Blastopirellula sediminis: one gene and its partner. The protein of the gene in region 2 interacts with the protein of the main gene of each other region in a pairwise test. Links are inferred from orthologs where the notes say so. Each region holds a gene or a part of one and is shown on either strand. Other genes may lie near its edges. The genes, in order: rlmKL and typA.

Region 1 (3,306 bases), 330 kb from region 2 along the record:
GACGCCAGCCGCCAAAGCCGGTACGGCGGTCATCAGCACGGTCGAAGGATACGCGGCCGCGCCGCCAGGAACGCAAAGCCCGGCTCGCTGCAGCGGCAAGTAACGCTGGCGGAGGAAGATGCCGTCGGGCCGATCAACTTGCACGTCTTTGTGCAGGATCGCCGTTTGGAACTCCCAGATGTTCTCACGGATCTTGCGGATCGTTTCCAGAAACTCGGGCGCCGCGGCGGCATGCGCCGCTTCCAGCTCGGCCTGCGGAACGCGAATCGTTTCGGCCGTCAGCTTCTTGCCGTCCAGCTTTTCGCTGTAACGGAGGACGGCGGCCAGGCCTTCGGTCTGCACTTCGTGACAGATTCGCTCGACCACTTGCTGCGGCGAGAGGGGCTCGCCAAACGTTTCGATCGTTCGGCGGCGGCCTGCTTCGCTCACCACGTTTCCGCGGGGGCTCAGCTTTTCGCGAAGTTCGGCCAGACGTGCGGCGACGTCGTCCTGCCGGGCGTCGATACGAGCGATGTTCAAAGCGATTTCGGCCATCGGGCTTTCAAGCGGCGTTACAAAGGTGGGAAGTCGGTCCACAGGACAGGGAAGAGTCCCATTTTGTTCGCTGGAGGTCGATCACGAAAGGGTAGCCCCCGCCCAAACTAGGGGCGAACGACCATCCGCCAACAGCGATGGATTCGTTTATTCCGGAAATCTTCGGGGACGGTCCGTTTCGAGATCTCCCGAATCGAGACCCCCTCGAAAAGCGATTCGTCGAATTTGAACCGGCGGAAGTTGGTCGAAAAGTAGATCACCCCCTCCGGCGCCATCCGGTCGATCAGCAGCTCGAGCGCCTCGACATAGTCCTGCTGGACGTCCCAGACCGTCTCGGTTCGCTTGCTGTTGGAGAAGGTCGGCACGTCGATCACCGCCAAGTCGTACGTCTCTTCGACCGGAGCCCGCAACCATTCCATCACGTCCCCCTGCAGCAATCGATGCTCGGGACCACGGAACCCATTTCGCCGCAAGTTGCGATCAGCCCACGCCAGGTAGGTGGGCGAAAGGTCGACCGACGTAGTGCTGGCCGCTCCGCCATCGGCGGCGTAAACCGAAAAGGCGCCGGTGTAGCAGAAGAGATTGAGAAAATGCTTTCCCTTCGCCTCATCCCGCACCATGCCGCGCGCGACGCGGTGATCGAGGAACAACCCGGTATCGACGTAGTCCGAAAGATTGACCTCGAACTTCAATCCACCTTCTTCGGCGTCGATCGTCACGCGGCGGTCATCTTGCCGCTCATGCTGTTGATCGCCGCGCTGGACGACGCGGGTCTTGCCGAAGACATTCTCGCGCGGGATCTCCAGCGCATCGGCCGCGACGTCGGCCATCCGATCGAGCCACTCCGCATGTTGCGCCGGCGTCCGATCGTGAGGGCGTTCGTATTCGCTCAGATGCAAGTAATCGTGATAGCGATCGACGACGAGCGGGATCTCCGGAATGTCACGTTCATACAAGCGATAGCAATAGATCCCGCGCTTCGGCCAGCGGCGCAAGTGACGCTGAAGCTTGACCAAGCGATTGGTGAACAGTTCGGCCTGTTCGTCCGCTTTCGCCGTTAGCCCGCCAAAGGCCGGCATCGGCGCCGCTTCGATCTTCACTTCCTGCGGCGTATCGTCGACGTCGACCGTTTCAACTTCGGCCTCCGCCGGAGCCTGTTCAGTTTTCGGCGGACGCGGCCCGAAGAACTGATAAAGCTGGCACTCGATCCGGCCGTTGTAAATCTTCCGGCGGCGATCGGCGCTCTGTCCGATCAAGCGTTCAAACTGCGACTCGGCGGTCAGCACATAGTGCGACCATGTCGGCAAATGCCGCAGCACATGCGGGAACGACCTATAAAGCTCGATCAGTTCGCGGCGTTCGCCGATCCGCTCGCCATAGGGCGGATTGGTGATGACGCAGCCATATTCGTCATCGCTGCGCAGATCGCGGAAGTCGCGTTGCTCGAAAATCACATCGTGCGCCACGCCGGCGGTGTTGGCATGTTGGCGAGCCAGTTTCAAGACGTCAGCGTCGGTATCAAATCCCAGGAGCGGCCGATCGAGCTTTTTGAGCTTCGCCTTACGAGCGTCGGCTCGCAGGTCCGACATCATCTCGGGCGAGGTGAGGGGCCAACTTTCAAAGTCGAACTCGCGCGTCAAACCGGGGGCGAAGTTTCGCGCGATCAGCGCCGCTTCGATCGGAATCGTGCCGCTGCCGCAGAACGGATCGATTAGCGGACGCCCCGGCTTCCAGTAGCTCAGGTCGATCAGCGCGGCGGCGAGCGTCTCTTTCAGCGGCGCCGGACCGACCAACTTGCGATAGCCGCGCTTGTGCAAACTGGCGCCGGTCGTGTCGATGGTGAGCGTCGCTTCGTCTTCCAGCAGCGCCACTTCGACCGTGATTCGGGGACCGGTTTCGGGAAGCTCGCTGACGCCATGCTCGGCCAAGAGTCGTTCGACGATCGCCTTCTTCACGATCTTCTGGCAAGCAGGGACGCTCGAAAGTTGCGACTTCAGCGAACGTCCGTTGACCGGAAAGCAGCCGTCGGCCGGGATGAACTTTTCCCACGGTAGCGCCCGCACGCCGTCGAACAAGAGTCCAAAGTCATCCGCCTTGAACGCTCCCAAACGGATCAAGACGCGATCGGCGGTCCGGAGCCAAAGATTGGTCTTCGCGACGTCGGCCATTGTGCCGCGGAACAAGATTTTTCCCGAGCCGATGATCTTCGGTTCATAGCCCAGTTGTTCGATCTGGCGCGCAGCGACCTTCTCGATGCCGAACGCGGCGGCGGCCAATAAGTCGTAAGCGTCGTCCAAAGGACTCTCTGCGGCTAGCGGAAGGCTGCGGGGAAACCGTTCATCCTACTCGATTGGGGCCGCTTGGCGAATGACTCCGATAGCCCCCAATCCCCCGTCGGCTTGGCTGTTGGCGCAGAAAGCGGATAATTGAAGGACGGAACTTCCCTTTTTCGCCTCACTTCCGCCCAGAAGGCGCCGCCATGATCGACCTCCGCAGCGATACCGTCACGCAACCGACCCCGACTATGCGCACCGCGATGGCCAACGCCGAAGTGGGAGACGCCGTGATCGACATCGATCCGACCGTCGACCGTCTGGAGCGGATGACCGCCGAGCTGTTGGGAAAAGAAGCGGCCGTTTACATGCCGTCCGGCAGCATGACCAACCAGATCGCAATCCGGATCCACTGCAAGCCTGGGGACGAGTTCATCTGCGAAGTCGGTTGCCATGTGTACAACTATGAGCAAGCGGCCTTCGCCCAGCTGAGCGGCAT
Region 2 (3,267 bases):
CTCGCTTGGCCGCTTCCTGTTCCGCTTCGGCTTTCATCCGCTCAGCGCGCAACCGCTCGGTCGTTTCCGGATCGAACCGGTTCTCACGCGGCTTAGGCGCTTCGGTGCTGGGAACGCTGCTGACGGGAGGACTTGAACTTGGGCGGGGATTGTTCGTCCCAGGGGGCATGTGGACCGGAATCTTCGAGAGGTCTGGCAGATGCGAGAGGTCAATATCAGGCCGCGCCACTTGCTGCTGTTCTTCCGGCGCCTTCATTGCCTGAACGGTCATCGCGACCAAGACGATCCCGCCTACGGCGCAATAGCAACCGCCGATCAGTTGGGGAAAACCGGGGGACGATTCGTCCAAGCCCACCAGGGAAAAGAGCCACCGCTGGCGTCCCCAGATCATCAACTTCCCGGTGAAGATTCCATAGAGGCCGACGCCAACAAAGACGATGCTCATCAGGAAGGCGAATAAGGCGTATCGTCCCTCTTCGCCTTCTGCGGCCAGTAACAAGATTCCGTTGTTCATCTCACCCCTCTGAAGCTGCTGCGTCTGCAATAAGACGCAAGGTTAGCTATACAGAGGGGCAAAATCAACCAATATCCTATGAAATCGTTTGCCGCTACTGCATCGAATTGACGTAGGCCTGATCCTCATCGCTGAGGCTGGCCAGCGGCGCATTGATCTTCGAGCCGTCTTCCTTTTCCAGGCTAACTGTGCCGTCAGCGCTTAATTACGCCGTCCGCCGCGACGACGATCCGCTTCTTTGAGCATCATCTTGCGCAGGCGAATGAAGTTCGGGGTCACTTCGACCAGCTCGTCGTCTTCGATGTACTCCAGCGCCGCTTCCAGCGACATCTGACGCGGCGGCTTCAGGACGATGTTTTCGTCCGAGCCGGAAGCCCGCATGTTGGTCAGCTTCTTTTCTTTGATCGGGTTGACCACCATGTCTTCGTTGCGAGCGTTCTCGCCGACGATCATCCCTTCGTACAGCTCTTCGCCCGGCTTGATGAACAAGTCGGAACGATCCTGCAGATTGAAGAGCGAAAAACCGACCGCTTTGCCGGTCGAGTTCGAGATCAGCACGCCGTTGGCGCGACGCGGCACGTCGCCGCCCATCGGGCGATACGAGTCGAAACGATGGTTAATGATCGCTTCCCCTTGGGTCGCGTTGAGCATCTTGGTTCGCAGTCCGATCAGACCGCGAGCCGGAATCGAGAAGGTGACCTGCGTGAAATCGCCGCGGGGGTTCATTTCGACCATTTCGCCGCGACGTTCGCCGACCAGTTCCATAACCGGGCCCATCTTGATCGACGGGACTTCGACCACCAGGTTTTCAAACGGCTCTTCTTTGGTGCCGTCGACTTCCCGCGTGATCACCTGCGGCTTGCTGACCGCCAGTTCGTAACCTTCGCGGCGCATCGTTTCGACGAGGACCGCCAGGTGCAACACGCCGCGGCCCGAGACGGCGAACGCGTCGGCCGAACCGGCGTCACGGACGCGGAGGGCGACGTTTCGCTCCAGCTCTTTGTAGAGACGTTCGCGCAGGTTACGCGACGTGACGTACTTGCCGTCTTTGCCGACGAACGGCGAAGTGTTGATCGTAAAGACCATCTCCAGCGTCGGTTCGTCGACGAGCAACCGCGGCAGCGGAGACGGATTGTCGACATGGCAGATCGTGTCGCCGATGTCGATGTTCTCGATCCCGCACACGGCGACGACGTCGCCGGCTTCCGATTGCTCGACATCGACGCGGCCGAGGTTTTCAAAGACCTGCACCGCGGTGATCTTGGCTCGTTCAAACTTGTCGCCCACTTTGCTGACGACGACGTTTTGCCCCTTCTTGATCCGCCCCGACTGAATGCGTCCGATCGCGATCCGGCCGACGTATTCCGACCAGGCGAGGGTCGTGCAAAGGATCTGCAGCGGCTCTTCCGGCTGAACGTCCGGGCCAGGAATATGCTCAAGCACCAGGTCGAGCAGCGGCTCCATCGTGCCGCTGCGATCGGCCGGATCGTGCGACGCGAAGCCTTCTTTCGCGCTGGCGAAGATATAGGGGAAGTCGGCGATCGAGTCGTCGGCGCCCAATTGCAGGAAGAGATCGAGCACTTCGTCGACCACTTCCATCGGACGCGCGTCAGGCTTGTCGACCTTGTTGATGACGACGATCGGCTTCAGTTTGCATTCCAGCGCCTTCGACAACACGAACCGCGTCTGCGGCATTGGGCCTTCCGCCGCGTCGACCAGCACCAGGGCGCCGTCCGCCATGCTGAGCACGCGTTCGACTTCGCCGCCGAAGTCGGCGTGGCCCGGAGTGTCGATGATATTGATCTTCACCCCTTTGAACGGCAGCGCGATGTTCTTGGCCAGAATCGTAATGCCGCGTTCTTTTTCTTGATCGTTCGAATCGAGAATGCGTTCGCTGCTCAGCTGGCTCTCGCGGAACTGGCCGCTTTGCTTCAGCAGGCAGTCGACCAAAGTCGTTTTGCCGTGGTCGACGTGGGCGATAATGACGATGTTGCGAATGTCGTCGCGACGCATGGACGTATCTCTAGCGCTAAAATTGGGACAAAGTGAATCGTGAATGGTACCAAATGGGGGCAATTCAGCGGTAGGGGAGTCGCCGCAACCTAGAAGTGAGTTGCCGCAAGGAACCGAGAAATTTCGATGAACTTTCGCTATCACCACCCCAGAATGGGAAAACGATAAGCATAAACCGGCAAGGCGGTTGGAGCGTTCTCCGCTAATCGACTACCGAATTACTTCGCCCAATCGGGCTTCGGGAAGTCGCGAATTGGGCTATACCGGGGATACGACTCCCAAACGTCGCCAGATCCGCTGACGCGGGGGTCGCCGGTCTTCGCCAGATAGTCGTCCAAGGTCTTTTCGAGCGACTCTCGGGTCTTGGCGTACGTCGGATCTTCGGCCAGATCATGCAGACAGCCGGGATCTTTCTCGATGTCGAACAGCTCAATTCCCGGGCGAATATCGACCGCCGCGTGGAACAGCGGCGCTACCGCCGCTTCCTCTCGGTTTTTGACCATCCAGTCGAGGGTCGGCGACGCGTCGATATCGTGGTATCCACCGTGAATCGGCCCGAGCACGCCCTTCTTCTCGTAAACCTGGGGAGCACCGGCCGGCCAGCGCTGCGGCTGGAAGTTGCGAATCAACAGGTACTGTTCGGTACGGAGCGAACGCTGGGGATAGGTAAGGTTGTTCCAGCGCGACGAGGAATGTCGCTCGCGGGAACTATAGGCGCCGCCGGTCAGTTGCTTTTGCTC

Evidence for each region.
Region 1: the proteins of typA (region 2) and rlmKL interact in binary tests that used the Escherichia coli proteins (3 or more experiments, as listed by UniProt). The link is inferred for Blastopirellula sediminis from one-to-one orthologs.

Annotation. Positions count from the first base shown.
Region 1 is NZ_JAJKFT010000010.1:3,549,435-3,552,740, reverse strand. The notes cover bases 237-3,223. They hold rlmKL (bifunctional 23S rRNA (guanine(2069)-N(7))-methyltransferase RlmK/23S rRNA (guanine(2445)-N(2))-methyltransferase RlmL), read right to left. Parts: upstream 2,832-3,223; coding sequence 642-2,831; downstream 237-641. Other genes in these bases: LOC68_RS26035 (threonine aldolase family protein), read left to right, coding at 3,014-3,223; hisD (histidinol dehydrogenase), read right to left, coding at 237-534. In the rest of the region: more of hisD, read right to left, coding at 1-236; more of threonine aldolase family protein, read left to right, coding at 3,224-3,306. UniProt on the Escherichia coli protein: Specifically methylates the guanine in position 2445 (m2G2445) and the guanine in position 2069 (m7G2069) of 23S rRNA. Methylation occurs before assembly of 23S rRNA into 50S subunits.
Region 2 is NZ_JAJKFT010000010.1:3,881,573-3,884,839, reverse strand. The notes cover bases 122-3,069. They hold typA (translational GTPase TypA), read right to left. Parts: upstream 2,528-3,069; coding sequence 716-2,527; downstream 122-715. Other genes in these bases: LOC68_RS27340 (sulfatase family protein), read right to left, coding at 2,746-3,069; LOC68_RS27350 (SHD1 domain-containing protein), read right to left, coding at 122-514. Also shown: more of SHD1 domain-containing protein, read right to left, coding at 1-121; more of sulfatase family protein, read right to left, coding at 3,070-3,267. UniProt on the Escherichia coli protein: A 50S ribosomal subunit assembly protein with GTPase and nucleotide-independent chaperone activity, required for 50S subunit assembly at low temperatures, may also play a role in translation.